4 regions of the Pseudomonas sp. UTLPPB19802 genome follow, and region 3 is predicted to be linked to each of the others. Evidence: riboswitches for the same ligand, from Rfam matches in the RefSeq annotation. Region 3 holds a riboswitch; each other region holds the start of a gene.
The links. Region 3 has a riboswitch for cobalamin ahead of AC6I6U_RS22380 (ABC transporter substrate-binding protein). Riboswitches for the same ligand answer to the same signal wherever they lie in the genome.

Region 1 (4,584 bases), 1.1 Mb from region 3:
GATTGCCCGTTTCGTGACTTCGGCGCAGTTTCGCCTGCCGCTGTATCAACTGGTGTTCCACGACAGCCTGGTCAGCACCCACCACTGGGAATATGGCTCGCTGAAGTTTTCCAGCGAGAAGGAAACCACGGCGCTCCTGCAACTGCTGTACATGGTGCCGCCGCTGTATCACCTCAATGACCAGGTACTGGCGCGCGACCTGCCGTTCATTCGCGCCTATGACAAGGTGTTCCGGCCGTTGCACGAACGACTGTTCACCGAGCGCATGAGCGATTTCCAGGTGCTTTCGCAGGATCGCCAGGTGCAGCGCGCCTCGTTCAGCGACGGCACGTTGATTACGGTGAACTTCTCCAGGAAAACCGCCCGCTCGCCGGAGGGGCGGCTGTTGCCACCGCGTTCGGCGCTGGTCCTGGCACCGGGCAAGGTTCTGCAACTGATCGAGGTGGCCAGGCTGTTCCCGTCATCCGCCTGAACCTCAGGGCTTGCGGTTCTTCGCCTCGATCCACTGGGCCATGTACTGGGTACTCTTGTGGTGATGGTGGCGCAGCATTGCGCCGGTGAAGTTGTTGCGCCGATGCTCGGTCAATTGTTGCCGCGTCTGCTGGATACGTTCCACCAGCGCCGGGCTGTGCTGGCGCCGGTCGTAGCGGGCAGCCAGCAACGCCCGCCCATCAACCTGGGCCTGTTGCCAGGCCAACGGGTCCTGGTACAGCCGGACGGCGGAGCGCGCCAGGGCCTCGGCGCTGGTTTCGATGGCGCCCGGCCAGGGCAAGGCACCCTGCATGGCTTCGGCGCCGATCGGCGTGGTGACATTCGGGGTACCACAGAGCATGGCATCGGCGAGCTTGCCCTTGATTCCGGCGCCGAAACGCAGCGGTGCCAGGCAGATCCGCGCCGCGCTCATCACCTGCAGGGCGTCTTCGGCCCAGTTCTGCACGTGAAAGCCCTGGGCCGGGTTGTGCAGCGCGGTGGCCTTGGGCGGCGTGTAGGCGCCGTAGACATGCAGTTGCGCGCTGGGCAGTTGTTGGCGGATCAGCGGCCAGACGGTGGTTTTCATCCAGAGCACCGCATCCCAGTTCGGTGCGTGGCGGAAGTTGCCGATGCTGAGAAAATGCGCGCGCTCCTCGAAGGCCCGGAACGTGTCCGGCTGGTCGACCATCAACGGGCACCAGTGCAGCAACGCTGGCGGTAGCCGGAACTGCTCGGTCAGCAGGCGGATCTCGACGTCGGAAATCATCAGGCTCAGGTCCGAGCGGTAGATCGCCGCGATTTCCCGCTGGGCCTGGTCGGTGTCGCTCATCTGCTGGAAGACTTCGGGGAGGTCGGGAGCGAACAGCCCGCTGAAGTCATTCGGGTCCTGGTCGACTTTCAGGCGTTCCTTGAGTTGCTGCTGGCGGGCGTCGCGCAGGCTTTGCAGGTCCGAGGTTTCCAGTACGCGGAGGGCACCGGGGCAGTGCTTCTCGACCCGCCAGCCGAACTGCTCCTCCATCATGAACCGGTCGAACAGCACCACATGCGGCTGCAGGGCGCTGATGAAGGTGTCGAAACTGCTGTCGTTGAGCTCGATGGCCTGTTCGTCGATGCCCAGGCTGAGCAGGTCGGCCTTGTGTTCACCGACACTGGCAGGGCTGGCGAAGGTGATGCGCCAGCCGGCCTCGAGGAAGCTTTCGAGAATCTGCATCATGTGCCCGCCGGCCGCCGAGGAGCGAGGTTCGGGCCAGACATAACCGATGACCAGGACGGTGGTGGTGTCGGTGGCACTCATGGGCGGCGATTCCTTGAAACGGGCAGGGCGGGAGAAAGGGGGCGCAATTAAACCACAGCGGCCGTCGAGATTGACCTGCCTGCGCGCACTGCGTAGCCTTGCAGGTTCGAGGTTCTTCGGCGTCTGGTCGAAGCTAAGATGGGAACGCGGCAAGCCGCGGCTGCCCCCGCAACTGTAAGCGGTACGAGTGTCTTGCCTGGCCACTGCCCCTCGGGGTGGGAAGGCGCAAGACCCGGTGATCGAGCGACTGCCGAACACCCGGCCGCAAGCCAGGAGACCTGCCTCGTGACAGAATTTCACTTAAACCGGGCGGGGTGATCCGGTGGCGAACATACCCGCGCCTGTTCCGGGCGGCGGTTCTCGTCCCGCATGCCCGCTATTTTTGCCAAGGGGCATCCCGATGAAAACACTGGCCAAGCTTCCCGTCACCATCGTCACCGGCTTCCTCGGCTCGGGCAAGACCACCTTGCTGCGGCATATGCTGGACAACGCCCAGGGCCGCCGTATCGCAGTGATCGTCAACGAGTTCGGCGAGCTGGGCATCGACGGCGAGATCCTCAAGCAGTGCTCCATCGGGTGCACCGAGGAAGAGGCGGTAGGCCGCGTGTTCGAACTGGCCAACGGCTGCCTGTGCTGCACCGTGCAGGAAGAGTTCTTCCCGGTGATGCGCGAACTGGTGGCGCGTCGCGGCGATCTTGACCACATCCTCATCGAAACCTCTGGCCTGGCGCTGCCCAAGCCGCTGGTCCAGGCTTTCCAGTGGCCGGAAATCCGCAGTGCCTGCACCGTCGATGCGGTGATCACCGTGGTCGACAGCCCGGCAGTGGCCGCCGGCACCTTCGCCGCGTTCCCCGACCAGGTGGACGCCCAGCGCAAGCTCGACCCGAACCTGGATCACGAGTCGCCGCTGCATGAATTGTTCGCCGACCAACTGTCCAGCGCCGACCTGGTGATTCTCAACAAGACCGACCTGATCGCCCCGGAAGACCTGGCCAGGGTCCGTCTGGAAGTGGCCGAGGAACTGCCGCCAGCGGTGAAAGTCATCGAGGCCAGCAGCGGTCGCCTGCCGCTGGACGTCCTGCTGGGTATCGGTGCCGGCTCCGAGGAGCACATTGATGGTCGCCACAGCCACCATGACCACCACCATGACGGCGATGATCATGACGACCACGATCACGACGCCTTTGATTCGATCTCCATCGACCTGCCGCAAGCCGACGAAAGCCTGCTGCTCGATGCCCTGACGCAACTGGTGGTCAAGCACGGCATCCTGCGGGTCAAGGGCTTTGCGGCGATCCCGAACAAGCCGATGCGCCTGCTGATCCAGGGCGTGGGCACCCGTTTCGACAAGCACTTCGACCGCGCCTGGGGCGCCGATGAGCCGCGCGTCACCCGCCTGGTACTGATTGGCCAGGAACTGGATGCAGCCCTGCTCGAATCGACGCTGCGCACCGCGCTGACGGCCTGACCCCATGCATCTGCTCAGGACCCAGCCCGGCGGTTTCGTGTCGGATGACAACATCGCCGACCTTGGACAAACCCCCGCCGAGCTGGTGATCCTGTGCAGCGGCGACTCCAGCCTGGCATTGCTCGCCGAAGCGGCGCAGCAACTGCCGGACGATTATCCGAGCCTGCGCCTGGCCAACCCGATGCAGGTCCAGAATCATGCCTCGGTCGACCTCTATGTCGACCAGGTGCTGCAACACGCCAAGGTGATCCTGCTGTCGTTGCACGGCGGTATCGGCTATTGGCGTTACGGCATCGAGCGTCTGGTGCAACTGGCCGAGCGCGGCGTGACGCTGATCCTGGTGCCGGGCGACGACCGTCCCGACCCGGAACTGAGCGCCCTGGGTAACGTCCCGGCGGCTGAAGCCGAACGGCTCTGGCACTTCCTGCGCCAGGGCGGCCTGGGCAATGCCCTGCAGTTGTTCAATTGCCTGGCCAGCCGCTGGCTGGGGCGTGACTACCCCTGGCAGGCGCCTCGGGCGCTGCCGCGCACGGCGATCTACCACCCGCGCGTGGTCGATGCACAACTGGCTGATTGGCGCAGCAACTGGCAGGCCGACTGGCCGGTGGCGGCGCTGCTGTTCTATCGCTCGCACCTGCAGGCGGCCAACACCGCCTTTGTCGATGTGTTCTGCCAGCGTTTGCAGGCGGCCGGGCTGAACCCGTTGCCGATCGCCGTGGCCAGTCTCAAGGAGCCAGGTTGCCTGGCGGTGGTCGAGGACTGGCTGGACGAGGTGGCGGCGGCGGTGATCCTCAACACCACCGGCTTTGCCCAGTCGACGCCCGAGGCTCCGCACCTGCGACCGTTCCGTCGTGACATCCCGGTGATCCAGGCGATCTGCGCCCAGGACAACGAGCCCGGCTGGCAAGCCAGCGAGCAGGGCCTGGGACCGCGGGACCTGGCGATGCACATTGCCTTGCCGGAGCTGGACGGGCGGATCATCAGCCGGCCCATCAGCTTCAAGGACCTGGCCTGGCGCAGCGAGCGTAGCCAGAGTGACGTGGTCTGCTACCGCGCCCAGCCCGAGCGCATGGACTTCGTCGCCGAGCTGGCGCGGCGCTGGGTCGAGCTGGCGCGGCTGGACAACGGCGACAAGCGTATCGCCCTGGTCCTGGCCAACTACCCGACCCGCGACGGGCGCATCGGTAACGGCGTCGGCCTGGACACACCGGCTGCGGCGCTGAATATCCTGCGGGCGTTGCAGGACAAAGGCTATCCGGTGGGTACCGAACTGCCCGAGAGTGGCACCGGCCTGATCCAGGCCTTGCTCGGTGGTGTCAGCAACGACCTCGACAGCCTTGATTTGCGCCCC
Region 2 (4,584 bases), 1.5 Mb from region 3:
GCCCGTTCCAGGTCGCCACCGCGCAAAGCCTGGGCCACCGGCGCCACGTGTTCGCCGAGGCTGCGCATGCCGAGGGCACAGTAGAGAAACAGGATCTCGACAACCCAGCCGACATAGGGCGCCCACGACAGCGCGGTGGCCAGCAGCGTCAACGGCACCACCGCCAGCACCCAGGCGGTCACGCCATGGCTGCGCCAGCCACGGCCGCCGGAGTTGAAACGTTGTTCGATGCGATCGGCCAGGCGACCGAACGCCACCAGCGGATGCCAGCGTCTGGGTTCGCCCAGCAGCGCATCCAGCGCAACCCCGGCGACACTCAACAACGCCACACTCATTGACTCACTCCCCAATAGTTTTCGTACAGCAACTCGCTCAACGGACGCGGTTGCGCCCAGCCTTCCAGCACCAGCATCGGTGCCGGGTAGAATGCCTCGACCGGCCCCAGGCACAGCACCGCCAGCGGCTTGGCTCCGGCCGGCAGCCCGAGCAGGTCGGCCAGTGCCTGCGGCTCGAACAATGATACCCAGCCCATGCCCAGGCCTTCGGCCCGCGAGGCCAGCCAGAGGTTCTGGATCGCGCAGGACAACGATGCCATGTCCATCTCCGGCAGTGTCCGACGACCGAAAATATGCCGCTCACGTCCGTCCATCAGCGCCGCAACCAATACCTCGGCACAGTCGTTGATGCCCTCGACCTTCAACTTCATGAACTCATCTGAGCGCTCGCCCAGGGCCTCGGCAGTACGCACCCGCTCCTCTTCCACCAACTGCTGGATCTGCCCGCGCAAGGCGCGATCACTGATCCGGATGAATCGCCAGGGCTGCATCAGGCCAACACTCGGTGCCTGGTGTGCAGCTTCCAGCAACCGCGCCAACAGCTCTGGCGCCACCGTGCCGCCGGCGAAGTGCCGCATGTCGCGGCGCTCGGCGATGGCGCGGTAGATTGCCTCGCGCTCCTCTAGGGAAAAAACCTTGTCTGTCATTGCCTCTTCGCAGTGGCCCGGCATCCCGGCAAGCCTGCGTCCACATCGAAACCGCCGGCCTTGGCATGATCAGGAGAGCAATCCACCGACTGCGGTGCCAACAGCGCGGCAACCGCCCGGGGATTGGACGGAAAATAGAAATGCACGTAGGAGGCAGTCGTGCGCCCCACACGGTAGACCGCCTCTGCCCCGCGCCCGCCATTGGGGCTCAGCCCACGGGCAATCGGCGTCAGCTCGGTGCTGGTCAACGAGTGGTGATAGGTATGCCCACGCAGCACGCCTTCCGGCAGTTCCACGGTCTGCAAGGCCAGGGCCGCCAGGCGCTTCTGCATCACCGCCTCGCCGGCCAGCAGGCCAAGCAGTTCGGCACGCTGGCCGTCGACGTCGGTCAACGCATCGAGCAGGTAAAGCATGCCGCCGCATTCGGCGAGCAGCGGCTTGCCTGCGGCATGGTGCGCACGGATCGCCGCCAACATCAGCTGGTTCTGCGTCAGTGTCAGATGGTGCAGCTCCGGGTAACCACCCGGCAGGTACAGACTATCGGCGTCCGGCAGCCCGTGATCGTGAATCGGCGAGAAGAAGCTCAGCTCAGCGCCCAATGTCCGCAACAGATCCAGGTTGGCGCCATAGATGAAAGCGAACGCCTCGTCGTGGGCGACCGCGATACGTACTCCGGCCAACAGCGGCTCGATGGAGACGACCTGCGGTGCTGCGAACTCGACCGCCGGCGGCAAGGCGACTTCGCAACTGGCCCCCAGGGCCTCGGCCGCAACATCGAGGCGGCGGTCCAGATCATTCAGTTCGCTGGCCTGGACCAGCCCGAGATGGCGGCTCGGCAGCTCGATCCCGGTCTCGCGGGAGAGTGCGCCATACCAGCGCAGGCCTTCGGTCAGGCTGCCTTCAAGCAATTGCGCATGCCGCGGGGTGCCGACCCGGTTGGCCAACACCCCGGCAAACGGCAGGTCCGCCTGGTAACGCGCCAGGCCCAGGGCCAGGGCACCAAAGGTCTGGGCCATGGCCGTGCCATCGATCACCGCCAGCACCGGCACGCCGAAGTGCCGCGCCAGATCGGCGCTCGACGGCGTTCCATCGAACAGCCCCATGACGCCTTCGATCAGGATCAGGTCAGCCTCGCCCGCCGCCTCCCAGAGCAACCGACGACTTTCCTCGGCACCGACCATCCACAGGTCGAGCTGGTACACCGGCGCACCGCTGGCACGCTCGTGAATCATCGGATCGAGAAAGTCCGGGCCACACTTGAACACCCGGACCTTGCGCCCTTGGTTCCGGTGCAGGCGCGCCAGCGCGGCCGTCACCGTGGTCTTGCCCTGGCCGGAAGCCGGCGCGGCGATCAGCACCGCCGGGCAATGACGCGGCTGACTCATAGTTCGATGCCTTTCTGCGCCTTGATCCCGGCCTGGAACGCGTGCTTGAGCAGGCCCATTTCGGTGACGGTGTCGGCCAGGTCGATCAGTTCCGGCTTGGCACCGCGGCCGGTGACCAGCACATGCTGCATCGGCGGTCGTGCTTGCAAGTCGCTGAGCACCTGGTCCAGATCCAGATAACCGTGCTTGAGGGCGATGTTCAGCTCATCCAGTACCACCAGGCCGATGTCCGGATTGGCGAGCATTTCCCGAGAGACCGCCCACGCAGCTTCGGCGGCCGCGATGTCTCGCTGGCGGTCCTGGGTCTCCCAGGTGAAGCCCTCGCCCATCACGTGAAAGCGCACCTGCTCGGGGAAACGGCGGAAAAACAGCTCCTCTCCCGTGCTGTTGCGGCCCTTGATGAACTGCACCACGCCGCACTGCATGCCGTGGCCCATGGCCCGGGCGAGCATGCCGAAGGCCGAGCTGCTCTTGCCCTTGCCGTTGCCGGTCAGCACCAGCAGCAGGCCGCATTCATTCGGGGCGTTGGCGATACGCTCGTCGATCACCGCCTTCTTGCGCTGCATGCGCGCCAGGTGGCGTTCGTCGCGATCGGGGGATTCGTTCATGGCAGCTCTCCGTTGGGGCTGGATAAGGCAAACGGCGAGCAGACACAGGCACGGCCGAAGCCGTCCAGCATCGCCCGCCGTGACGCTGTGGAATGGATCAGGCCGGTCTCCGGACTCATGAGCGGCGCGAACGCGGGACCGCGCGCCTTCCCGTGCCAGTGGCACAGTGGCAAAAAGCGCAGTCTTGACTCATTTACCGTTGCGGGGGCAGCGCCGGGCTCGCGCCTACCTGAGGGCTCACCGGCTTCCCTGTTTCACCCTGTCGACGGATCGCCACAGAGCACCTGAAACAAACCGCGAAGGTTAGAGGGTTGGGGGGGGAGCGTCAATTGAAGCCGACCGCCAACCTCGGCGAACCGGGACATGAACAGGCGAAATGGGCCAGGTCGGTGCCGACGCCGTGGCGGCCTTGCTCATCGAACCCATCACCGGGGCCCTGGATATCTGGCCCTGCCCAACGAGCTCCGGGAATACCTGTCATGACGGATGACCATTTCCAAGGCGGCCAGGAGCAACTCGCCAAAGGAGGGATTGAACCTGCGTCAATCCACCCCATCTACTGCTGGGCAAATACAAGGATTAATGGAGATTCAACATGTTCCAGCAGAAACACGCCGTGATCATTCTGCTTGCCAGCGGATTGGCTGCTTGTGGCGAAAGTTCCAGCCTGTCTGTGTCCGATGGAACCGGCCCATCGCCCAAGCTCCCGGAACCGAACAAGACCCTGATTCCCACAGTCAACATCGCCCCGGCCGTCGGCTGGCCCGAAGGCACCCGCCCCATGGCTGCCAGCGGAACCCAGGTCAACGCATTCGCCGAAAACCTCGACCATCCACGCTGGCTGTACGTATTGCCCAATGGCGATGTGCTGGTCGCCGAGAGCAATGCCCCCTCCAGACCCGATGACAATCAGGGGCTGCGCGGCTGGATTGCAAACAAGGTCATGGATCGCGCCGGAGCCGGCGTGCCCAGCGCGAATCGCATCACCCTGTTGCGCGATGCCAATCACGATGGGATCGCGGAAACACGCACGACCTTCATCGAAGGCCTGAACTCTCCGTTCGGCATGACATTGGTGGGCAATGACCTGTATGTGGCCGACACCGATGCCCTGCTGCGCTTTCACTACGAAGAGGGCGAAATCGCAATCAAGGCCCAGCCACAGAAGGTCGTCGATCTGCCCGGCGGCACCCTCAACCACCACTGGACCAAAAACGTCATCGCCAGCCGGGACGGCAGCAGGCTCTACGTCACCGTCGGTTCCAACAGCAACGTCGGTGAGAACGGCCTGGACAAGGAACAGGGCCGTGCGGCGATCTGGGAGGTTGACCCGGCGAGCGGCAAGCAGCGGATCTTCGCCTCCGGCTTGCGCAACCCCAATGGCCTGGCCTGGGAACCCCAGAGCGGAGCGCTATGGACGGCGGTCAACGAGCGGGACGCGATTGGCAGTGACTTGGTACCGGACTACATCACCTCGGTGAAGGACGGTGCTTTCTATGGCTGGCCCTACAGCTACTACGGGCAACACGTGGATGTCCGGGTATCACCGTCGGACCCGGCCATGGTGGCCAAGGCCATCGCCCCCGACTACGCCGTCGGCCCTCACACC
Region 3 (4,584 bases):
AGGCCTTTCACCAGCGCTATCCGAATATCACCCTGAACCTGCGGGAGATTGCCCAGGAGTCCATGGAAGAGCAGTTGGTGGCTGATCAACTGGATGTGGGGATCGCCTTCGAGGCGGTGCAGGCGCAGGAAATCGACGCTGAGCCGCTGCTGGTCGAGACTTTGGCCCTGGTGGTCAGCGCCAGGCATCCGCTGGCCGGGCAGCGCAGTGTCGGGCTGGAGGCGCTGGATGCGGAGTCGCTGGTGCTGCTCAGTGCCGAGTTCGCCACTCGCGAGCAGATCGATCGCTATTGTCGCCAGCATGGGATTCGTCCGCGGGTGCAGATGGAGGCCAATGCGATTGGGGCGGTGATCGAGGTGGTGCGCAGGACCGGTTTGTCGACCCTGTTGCCGGCGGCGATTACCCTGGCGTATCAGGATCTGGTCGCGGTCGAGCTGGAGCCCCTGCGGCTGCAGCGCACGGCGGTGGTCATGCAACGCAAGGGCGGGTACCAGAGCGCAGCGGCGCGGGCCTTCATTGAGGTGGCCAGGGAAGTTGCCGGCCGGCTGGCGGGTTGAACTGTTCTGGACAGAAGCCGGGAAGGCTGGTCCCATAGGGCGTTTTTATCATCCAGAGATAGCCTGCCATGTCGGATACCATCGATGAATCGTTCTATGACCGTGCGGACGAGCATATCAACCTGGCCAATGAGCAGCTCAAGCAGGTCGAGAATTTTGGCAAGGTCAATGCTTCGATGATGTTTGGTACGACTCGGTTCAATGCCTGGGTCAGTGCGCGCAGCTTCAAGTCGGGGGAGGAGATGGCCGGGGCGCGGGAGGCGATGCTCAAGTATTTTTGTGATCAGTATCGGTTGATGCTTGAGGATAACCTTGATGATCATATCAAGAATTTTGAGCTGTACATGGGGGGGAGGCAGGGCTGAGTTATCGAGGGGCGTTTAACCTGCTGTTTGCCTGTGTGCGATTGCGGTTGTAGGTGTACATATCCGTTTGCGCGGTTGGCTGGGGTAGTGGTTTCGCCCTTACGGCGAGTTACTTTTTTTCAGACGCGAAAAAAAGTAACCAAAAAACGCTTGCCCCTCCATTCGGCCCTCGCTACGCGAGGGTTCCTTCGTTCCGGTTCTGTTTCGAGAGCACGCCGCGATGGGCCATCCATGGCCCAACACGGCTCGCCCGGCTTCCCTGCCGGGCGTCTCTCGAAACAGAACCTCCACTCAGCCTGCTGGGCGGGGCCGGTGGATCAAAAGCAAAGGCAAGATCAAGATCAAAAAGCAAATGCTTCGCAGGCAAGCCCACTCCGATGCCTGCGCCAGGCCCCATTCTGGTGTACGACACAACACCTGTAGGAGCGGGCTTGTCGGGACGCCGCACCGCCGCGAAGAGGCCCGTGAAATCACTAAAAGCCTTCAAGGCACACCCTCCATCCCTCCATTTTGAAGCGCTGCTCACTTCAGGTCGAGGCGGGCAGTGGGGGCGCCGCCAACAGCGAGTCCACGATCGCTCGCGACAGTTCCAGCGATTGCAGCACTCCCCTGAACAGGTCACGGTCAACGTCTTCCAGGCGCGGGCCGATTTCGTCGGCGTTCAGTTCGGCAGTCCGGAGCAGGTCCGAGACATGGGCCAACGCCACCTTGGCCGGGACGCCTGGCTGAATGGCAAAGAGCGCAGGCTTGCTGGCTGAGTCGCTGCCGATGTTGAAGGCGCTTGTGGCGAGGGTATCGAGTGGATCAGGCGGTGGTGGGTCCGAGTTGATCTGGTCCAGGGCGCTGTACATGGCGCTGCGCAGGAAGTCGCTTTTTTCAGTCGGACTTGAAGTGCGGCAGGGTGGTGGGTCGGGCGTGATTTTCTTGGTCATCGGCAAGCTCTTCTTCAGTAACACCTTTGGAAGCGCGCCATCTTTCGTGTCCAAGCGAAAGGGTGGCGAACCGTGCGCAGGTTTGGACAACCGGGGAAGAAGAAACCCGGCACACCCCGAGGAGTGTCCCGCGCACGGTCCGCCATAGAGCGGACACAAAAGTGCCGTTCGCGCGGCATTGTGCGACTTCTTCTTCCAAAAAAAAACGGGTGTCCAAGCCCGGTTGCTGAATTGGCAGCAACGCGAAAACATTAGGCTTCGTGATCAAGTGAATCAACGGGAAATCTGTAGGAAAAATCCGCTAAAAGTCCTGAATTATTCTCGAATCGGTCGAGAAATGAGCGCTGTAGAACGTTGTGGCAGTGGCCCGCAGCTGATGAGAGCGGTTCTTATGCGTTCCCAACGGCAATTTGATGGTCTACCATGCCGCCCGCCGGTTTCCACTCGGAAATAATAGGGAATCCCAGGCCTCCGACCCCGGTTGGCCAAACGGAACTGCCCCCGCAACTGTAGGTGCCGAGCCCGCTCCAACGATGCCACTGGGTCCATGTGATTCGGGAAGGCCGGAGGCGGGCCAGGACGCACCAGTCAGGAGACCTGCCGGCCTACATTTACCAACCGGCGGGGTGTCCGGGATGGCCATCTCCCCTGTGAAGGGCTGCCCCGGACGTCGTGCCAGGGCGGCGATGCCTGTCCATGCGTTCACTTCGTGTTCTGCCCGACAGGAGATCGCTCACCATGCTGCCTCGTTTCGCCACCTTGCTCGCTGGCCTCTCGCTCACCGGCCTGGCCCAGGCTGCCGCCACCCAATACCCGCTCACCGTGGAAAACTGTGGTGTGCCGCAAACCTTCGCGAAGGCTCCCGAGCGCGCGGTCACCATTGGCCAGGCCGGCACCGAGATGCTGTATGCCATGGGGCTGGGCGACAAGCTGGTCGGTACTTCATTGTGGTTCAACAACGTGCTGCCGGAGTTCAAGGTGCAGAACGACAAGGTCGAGCGCCTGGCCGACAACGATCCGAGCTTCGAAGCGGTGGTGGGCAAGCGTCCGCAACTGGTGACGGTGCAGTTCGAGTGGATGGTCGGGCCCCAGGGCGTGGTCGGTACCCGTGAGCAGTTCAACGAACTGAAGATCCCCACCTACCTGCTGCCTTCGGACTGCGAAGGCAAGGACAATCTGGTGGGTGCCGACGGCACCCGGATGCAGCCGTTCAAGGTCGACAGCATCTACAAGAGCGTCAGCCAACTGGCGACGATCTTCGATGTGCAGGATCGTGGTGCGGCGCTCAATGCCGACCTGCAGGCGCGTCTCGACAAGGCGAAGAAGCAGTTGGCCGGCAAGGACCTGTCCAACACCAGCGCGTTGTTCTGGTTCTCCAGCGCCGACCTGGCCATCGATCCCTACGTGGCCGGTCGCCAGGGCGTTGCTGATTTCATGCTGCAGACCCTGGGCGTGCGCAACGTGGTCGAGTCCCACGAAGAGTGGCCGACCGTGGGTTGGGAAACCCTGGCCAAGGCCAACCCGACCTGGCTGATCATCGCCCGCATGGACCGGCGTCGCTTCCCGGCGGACGACTACCGCAAGAAGCTCGAATTCCTGCGCAGCGACCCGGTCGCCAAGAACATGGACGTGGTGAAGAACAACCGCATCATCATCCTCGATGCTGATGCCATGCAGGCCGGAATTCGCCTGTTCCGTGGCCTGGAAACCCTGTCCACCGCCATTGCCACCGGTAAAGCCCCAGAGTGAACACGCGCCTGCTGCCCTACAGCCTGCTGGCCTTGGTCGCCTTGTTCGCGGCCCTGCTGGCTGGGATTGCCATCGGTGAAACCAGCCTGTCGCCGCGCCTGATCTATCAGGTGCTGGCCAACCAGTTGTGGCAGGCCGGCTATCCGGTCGAGCCGATCGACTCGGGCATCGTCTGGAACTACCGGCTGACCCGCACACTGGTCGCTGCCGCCTGCGGTGCTGGGCTGGCGACCTGTGGGGTGATGCTCCAGGCGCTGCTGCGCAACCCGTTGGCCGAGCCTTACCTGCTGGGGCTCTCGGCGGGTGCGTCGACCGGCGCGGTGGCGGTGGGGCTGCTGGGCCTTGGTGGGGCGGCGCTGTCGCTGTCTGGCGGGGCCTTCATCGGCGCGCTGTGCGCGTTCGGCCTGGTGCTGTTGCTGTCCCGTGCGGTGGGGGCGAGCAGCAATAATGCCCAGGTGATCCTGGCCGGTATTGCCGGTTCGCAGTTGTTCAATGCGTTGACGGCCTTCCTGGTGACCAAGTCGGCCACCGCCGAGCAGGCTCGCGGCATTCTGTTCTGGCTGTTGGGCAATCTCAGCGGTGTGCGTTGGCCATCGGTGTGGCTGGCAGTGCCGGTGGCCCTGGTGGGATTGCTGGTCTGCCTGTGGCATCGGCGCGCGCTGGACGCTTTCACCTTCGGCGCGGATTCGGCGGCTTCCCTGGGTATTCCGGTGCGGCGTACCCAACTGCTGCTGATCAGTTGTGCTTCGCTGGTGACGGCGGTGATGGTATCGATCGTTGGGGCGATCGGTTTCGTCGGGCTGGTGATTCCGCATGCCTTGCGCCTGCTGCTGGGCCCCGGTCACGCCCGGCTGCTGCCCGCCAGCGCCCTGGGTGGGGCGTTGTTCCTGGTGCTGGCGGATATCTGCTCGCGCATCCTGATTCCGGGGCAGGTGATTCCAGTTGGCGTGGTGACTGCGCTGATCGGCGCCCCAGTGTTCG
Region 4 (4,584 bases), 660 kb from region 3:
CACGCTGAAATCAAGGCCCTTGTCGTTCGCCAGTGGCAGGAACAGGCTGTTCAACCCTGCCACCAGACGAACCACGCTGGTGTTTTCCGGGCGTACTTCGAGCTTGCCCGCCTCGACCTTCGCGATGTCGAGAATGTCGTTGATCAGGTTCAACAGGTCGTTGCCGGCGGAATAGATCGACTCGGCGAACTTGACCTGTTCGCCAGTGAGGTTTTCCTGGGGATTCTCCGCCAGCAGCTTGGCCAGGATAAGCGAGCTGTTGAGTGGCGTACGCAACTCGTGCGACATGTTGGCCAGGAACTCGGACTTGTATTTGCTCGAGCGCTGCAACTGTTCCGCACGTTCTTCCAGCTCGACCTGGGCCTGGTTCAATTCGCCGTTCTTGCGGTCCAGGGCATCGCGTTGTTCGGCCAGTTGCTCGTTGCTCTGCTCCAGCTCGGTCTGCTGGGTTTCCAGGTGTGCCTGGGACTCCTTGAGCACCCTGGACTGCTCTTCCAGTTCCTCGTTGGCAGTCTTGAGTTCTTCCTGCTGGACCTGCAGCTCCTCATTCAGTTGCTGGGTCTCGGCCAGCACTTCCTGCAGGCGCTGGCGATAACGGGCTGCTTCGAGGGAGGTACCGATGCTGTCGGCGATCAGTTCCAGCAGGTCGATGTCACGCTCGCCCAGCGTACGCAGGAAACCCAGCTCGATCACGCCGTTGACCTGCCCGTCGTTGGTGGTTGGTACCACGACCACGCTGCGCGGCAAGCCCTCGCCAAGACCGGAACTGACCTTGAAATAATCTTCCGGAACCTCGTCGAGACGAATCAGCCGCGCCTGGCTGGCAGCCTGCCCGACCACGCCTTCATCGGTGAAGATATCCTGCCGATGCTGCTCCTGCTCACGGGAAAAACCATAGGAGGCAATGCGCCGGAAGCCACCGTGCTCCTCGCGGACATAGGCAGCGGCGACCGCACTGCCCAGATAGTTGGCACAAAACTGCAGGACATTGCGGCCCAGCGGGCTGAGACTCAGTTGGCCGAGCATCTGCGCCGACAACCGGGTCTGGCCGTCACGCAGCCAGGCCTGCTTTTCCAGGTGCTCCGAACTCTTCAGTTGCGCCATGAGATTCTTGCTGTAAGACGCTGAAAGATCTAATAAATTCTTTCTTCCGACATAAGCCAGAACTGCGCTCAGGCCCAGCACGAAGGTCAGGTACAGGGCGATGGTCCAGAGGGTCGTACGCCGAACATCGTCGTTGCGCGCCAGGCGCAGCTGCTGCTCGGTCTCGATCGCATTTTCATATTCGCTGCGGATTTCATCGGTCAGGCGCTTGCCACGTCCGGCCTTGACCGCTTCGCGGTAGTCGCCCTTGGAGCGCTGCAGATCGATCATCGACTGCGCATATTCGGTCCAGGAGTCCTGCAAGGCCTCGATACGCCTGAAGCGGTCGACCTGTTGCGGGTTGTCCGCCACCAACTCCTGCAAACCGCGCAACCCGGCAACGATCTTCGGCTTGGCGACTTCATAGGGGTCGAGGAAATGCTCATCGCCGGTGATCAGGAAACCGCGCATGCCGGTTTCCAGGTCGACGGACAGTTTCATCGCCTCGTTGACGTTATTGATCACCCGGTCGGTGTGTTGCACCCACTGGATCACCGACAGCAGATAGGTGATCAGGGAAACGAAGAAGACTGCGCTGAGCACACCCACGCCCAAGGGCAGACTGATGTTGCGACTCAGAAGTTTGCGGAAGCTTTGCTCATCAACCGAAGACGGTGAATTCATTTCGGGCCCCGGAGGAAGTCTTGAAAATTAAGGATTTTGCCGTAATTCTGAGGAAAAGATTCATTTTTCTCACAGCGTAGAAGGCATTTTCCGGCTGTGCACTGCCCAGCATCAACCAGACCCGCTATCCTCAACGCTTATACAGCAGACTTTTTTTGTATAAGAAGCAGAACTTGTGCCGCTCGGCCGCTTACCAATGCAAAGACAGGCAGCCCTGCCTACCCCGCGTTCATTTTCCCGGAAGACCATCCTATGTGTGCAGCCAGTTCCACCATCCTCGTCGTCGAAGACGATGCCATTGTCCGCATGCTGATCGTCGACGTGCTCGAGGAGCTGGAATTCAATGTGCTGGAGGCCAGCGACAGCGACTCGGCCCTGGAAATACTCAACAACCGGGCGACGAGCATCGACCTGCTGATGACCGACGTCGGACTACCGGGCATGGATGGCCGTGACCTGGCAAGGAGCGCACGGCAGGTCCGCCCAGAACTGTCGGTGCTATTCGCCAGCGGCTACGCCGAAAGCATTGAGGTGCCTGCGGGCATGCAGGTGATCGGCAAGCCGTTTTCGATCGACCAACTTAGAAACAAGATAAAAAGCATCATATAACTCCATGTTTTAACTGATATTTATATTTCTAGAATTCACTTTAAGTTGAGCTGCCTGCTGGACATTGCCAAGCCTTCAGCCAGCATCGACGCACCGGTCGACGCGGTTGACGCATCGGCCGACGGCATGTTTTCCTACGCGTCTGTTCTGGGTGCCCTTCACAGGGTGAAACGGGAAACCGGTGCGTCGGCGGATGCTTCATCACGCTTGACCAGTCCGGTGCTGCCCCCGCAACGGTAAGCGAGAGAAGCGTCAGATCCACTGTGCCATTCGGCATGGGAAGGTGATGCTGGAAGGTTCGAGCCAGGCTGGAACCCCTCGCGAGCCCGGAGACCGGCCCGGAAAATCGAATGACAAACCTGCGGTGGGCAGGCGCTGTTGAAACCTCCGGGCCCGACCCGCGAGGTTTTTCTGCGCTTGGCCGCCCGCTGAAAATCCAGAGGGAAGCGCCATGTCCGTTACCACCGCCAGCCATTCCAACGCCGCTACATCGACCCGCAGCCAACGCCTTGTCGCCGCCATCGGTGCCAGCGTACTGGGCGCCCTGCTGGTGTATTTCGCCGGCTTCTCGCACATCGACGCCGTTCACAACGCCGCCCACGACACGCGCCACAGCGCTGCCTTCCCGTGCCACTGAGAACCCGGCCATGATCAAGCGTATTGCCCAAACCGCCGGTTTCAGCGGACTGCTGGCCGCCCTGCTGCTGACCTTGCTGCAAAGTTTCTGGGTCGCGCCGTTGATTCTCCAGGCGGAGACCTATGAAAAAGCCCCCGCCAGCGAGAGCCACGAGCACACCGATACGGCCATGGCCGGCCACAGCCATGAGGGCCACGACGAAGAGGCCTGGGAACCGGAAGATGGCTGGCAGCGCGTGCTGTCCACAACGGGCGGCAACCTGGTGGTGGCGGTCGGTTTCGCCCTGATGCTAGCCGGGCTCTATACCCTGCGTGCGCCCAATCGCGCGTCCCAGGGACTGCTCTGGGGCCTGGCCGGCTACGCAACCTTCTGCCTGGCACCGACCCTCGGACTGCCACCGGAACTGCCCGGCACCGCCGCCGCAGACTTGTTGCAACGGCAAATCTGGTGGGCCAGCACCGCGGCGTCCACCGCCGTGGCTATCGCCCTGGTGGTGTTTGGCCGGCACTGGGCGATCAAGTTGCTGGGCGTGGCGATCGTCGTGGTGCCCCATGTGATCGGCGCTCCCCAACCCGAGGTACATTCCAGCCTGGCGCCGGAAGCACTGGAAGCACAATTCAAGATCGCCTCGCAACTGACCAACGCCGTGTTCTGGCTGGCCCTGGGCCTGATCAGTGCCTGGATGTTCCGCCGCAGACAAGACGGCCAATACCCGGCATGACAACACCCCACACGAAACCAACCCTCGCGGTTGGTTTCGGCTGCCGGCAAGGTTGCGAGGCATCGATCCTGCTGGGGTTGCTGGAAGACGCCCTGCTGGCTCACCGAATCGACCCGGCGAACATCTCGGGCCTGGCCAGCATCGACGGCAAACACAGTGAACCGGGACTGCTTGAGCTGGCCCGGTACCTGAAACTACCACTGGTGTTCTTCAGTGCCGCCGCGCTGCAACCTTACGAGCCACGGCTGACTCATCGTTCCAGCCAGGTATTCGCCCATACCGGCTGCCATGGTATCGCCGAAAGTGCCGCGCTGGCCCTGGCCGAACAGCTGGGCCAGGAACCGGCAAGCCTGCTGATTTCACGACAGAAACACCCTCAGGCCACCTTTGCGCTGGCCTGGACAGGACAAAACCCTCGATAATCACCCTTTCCTGCATGAGCGTTATTCATGTAGGCCCAGACTCCGCACCTGAAAACCATCAGGTGAGTACCGAGTGACTGGCACGCACGACCTTGCGCAAATCCCGCTCAGAGAAGCTTATGACCGTCTATTTCATCGGTGCCGGGCCCGGCGATCCGGAACTCATCACCGTCAAGGGCCAGCGACTGATTCGCCGTTGCCCGGTCATCATCTACGCCGGCTCCCTGGTACCCATGGCAGTGCTGGACGGCCACCGCGCCGACCAGGTGATCAACAGTGCCGAGCTGCACCTGGAACAGATCATCGAGTTGATCAAGACAGCCGACGCCCGCGGACAGGATGTCGCCCGGGTGCACTCCGGGGACCCTTCACTGTACGGTGCCATCGGTGAGCAGATCCGCCATTTGCGTGAACTGGGCATCGGTTAT

Region 1: it holds a riboswitch for cobalamin, as region 3 does, so the genes downstream of both, cobW (cobalamin biosynthesis protein CobW) here and AC6I6U_RS22380 (ABC transporter substrate-binding protein) in region 3, are expected to answer to the same signal.
Region 2: it holds a riboswitch for cobalamin, as region 3 does, so the genes downstream of both, cobO (cob(I)yrinic acid a,c-diamide adenosyltransferase) here and AC6I6U_RS22380 (ABC transporter substrate-binding protein) in region 3, are expected to answer to the same signal.
Region 4: it holds a riboswitch for cobalamin, as region 3 does, so the genes downstream of both, AC6I6U_RS19545 (CbtB domain-containing protein) here and AC6I6U_RS22380 (ABC transporter substrate-binding protein) in region 3, are expected to answer to the same signal.

What each region holds. Positions count from the first base shown of each region.
Region 1 is NZ_AP048545.1:4,092,090-4,096,673, forward strand. It holds gene AC6I6U_RS18130 (glycoside hydrolase) at 1-472, shown strand, start outside; gene AC6I6U_RS18135 (glycosyltransferase) at 476-1,765, opposite strand; cobalamin riboswitch at 1,858-2,065, shown strand; gene cobW (cobalamin biosynthesis protein CobW) at 2,166-3,233, shown strand; gene cobN (cobaltochelatase subunit CobN) at 3,238-4,584, shown strand, end outside.
Region 2 is NZ_AP048545.1:6,703,990-6,708,573, forward strand. It holds gene cbiB (adenosylcobinamide-phosphate synthase CbiB) at 1-335, opposite strand, end outside; gene bluB (5,6-dimethylbenzimidazole synthase) at 332-982, opposite strand; gene AC6I6U_RS29505 (cobyrinic acid a,c-diamide synthase CobB) at 979-2,367, opposite strand; gene cobO (cob(I)yrinic acid a,c-diamide adenosyltransferase) at 2,364-2,975, opposite strand; cobalamin riboswitch at 3,059-3,278, opposite strand; gene AC6I6U_RS29515 (PQQ-dependent sugar dehydrogenase) at 3,571-4,584, shown strand, end outside.
Region 3 is NZ_AP048545.1:5,198,559-5,203,142, reverse strand. It holds gene cynR (transcriptional regulator CynR) at 1-557, shown strand, start outside; gene AC6I6U_RS22390 (DUF3144 domain-containing protein) at 626-922, shown strand; gene AC6I6U_RS22385 (DUF6124 family protein) at 1,450-1,854, opposite strand; cobalamin riboswitch at 2,272-2,473, shown strand; gene AC6I6U_RS22380 (ABC transporter substrate-binding protein) at 2,593-3,603, shown strand; gene AC6I6U_RS22375 (FecCD family ABC transporter permease) at 3,600-4,584, shown strand, end outside.
Region 4 is NZ_AP048545.1:4,535,686-4,540,269, forward strand. It holds gene AC6I6U_RS19535 (response regulator) at 1-1,767, opposite strand, end outside; gene AC6I6U_RS19540 (response regulator) at 2,020-2,376, shown strand; cobalamin riboswitch at 2,509-2,732, shown strand; gene AC6I6U_RS19545 (CbtB domain-containing protein) at 2,828-3,013, shown strand; gene AC6I6U_RS19550 (CbtA family protein) at 3,024-3,734, shown strand; gene AC6I6U_RS19555 (cobalamin biosynthesis protein) at 3,731-4,156, shown strand; gene cobM (precorrin-4 C(11)-methyltransferase) at 4,276-4,584, shown strand, end outside.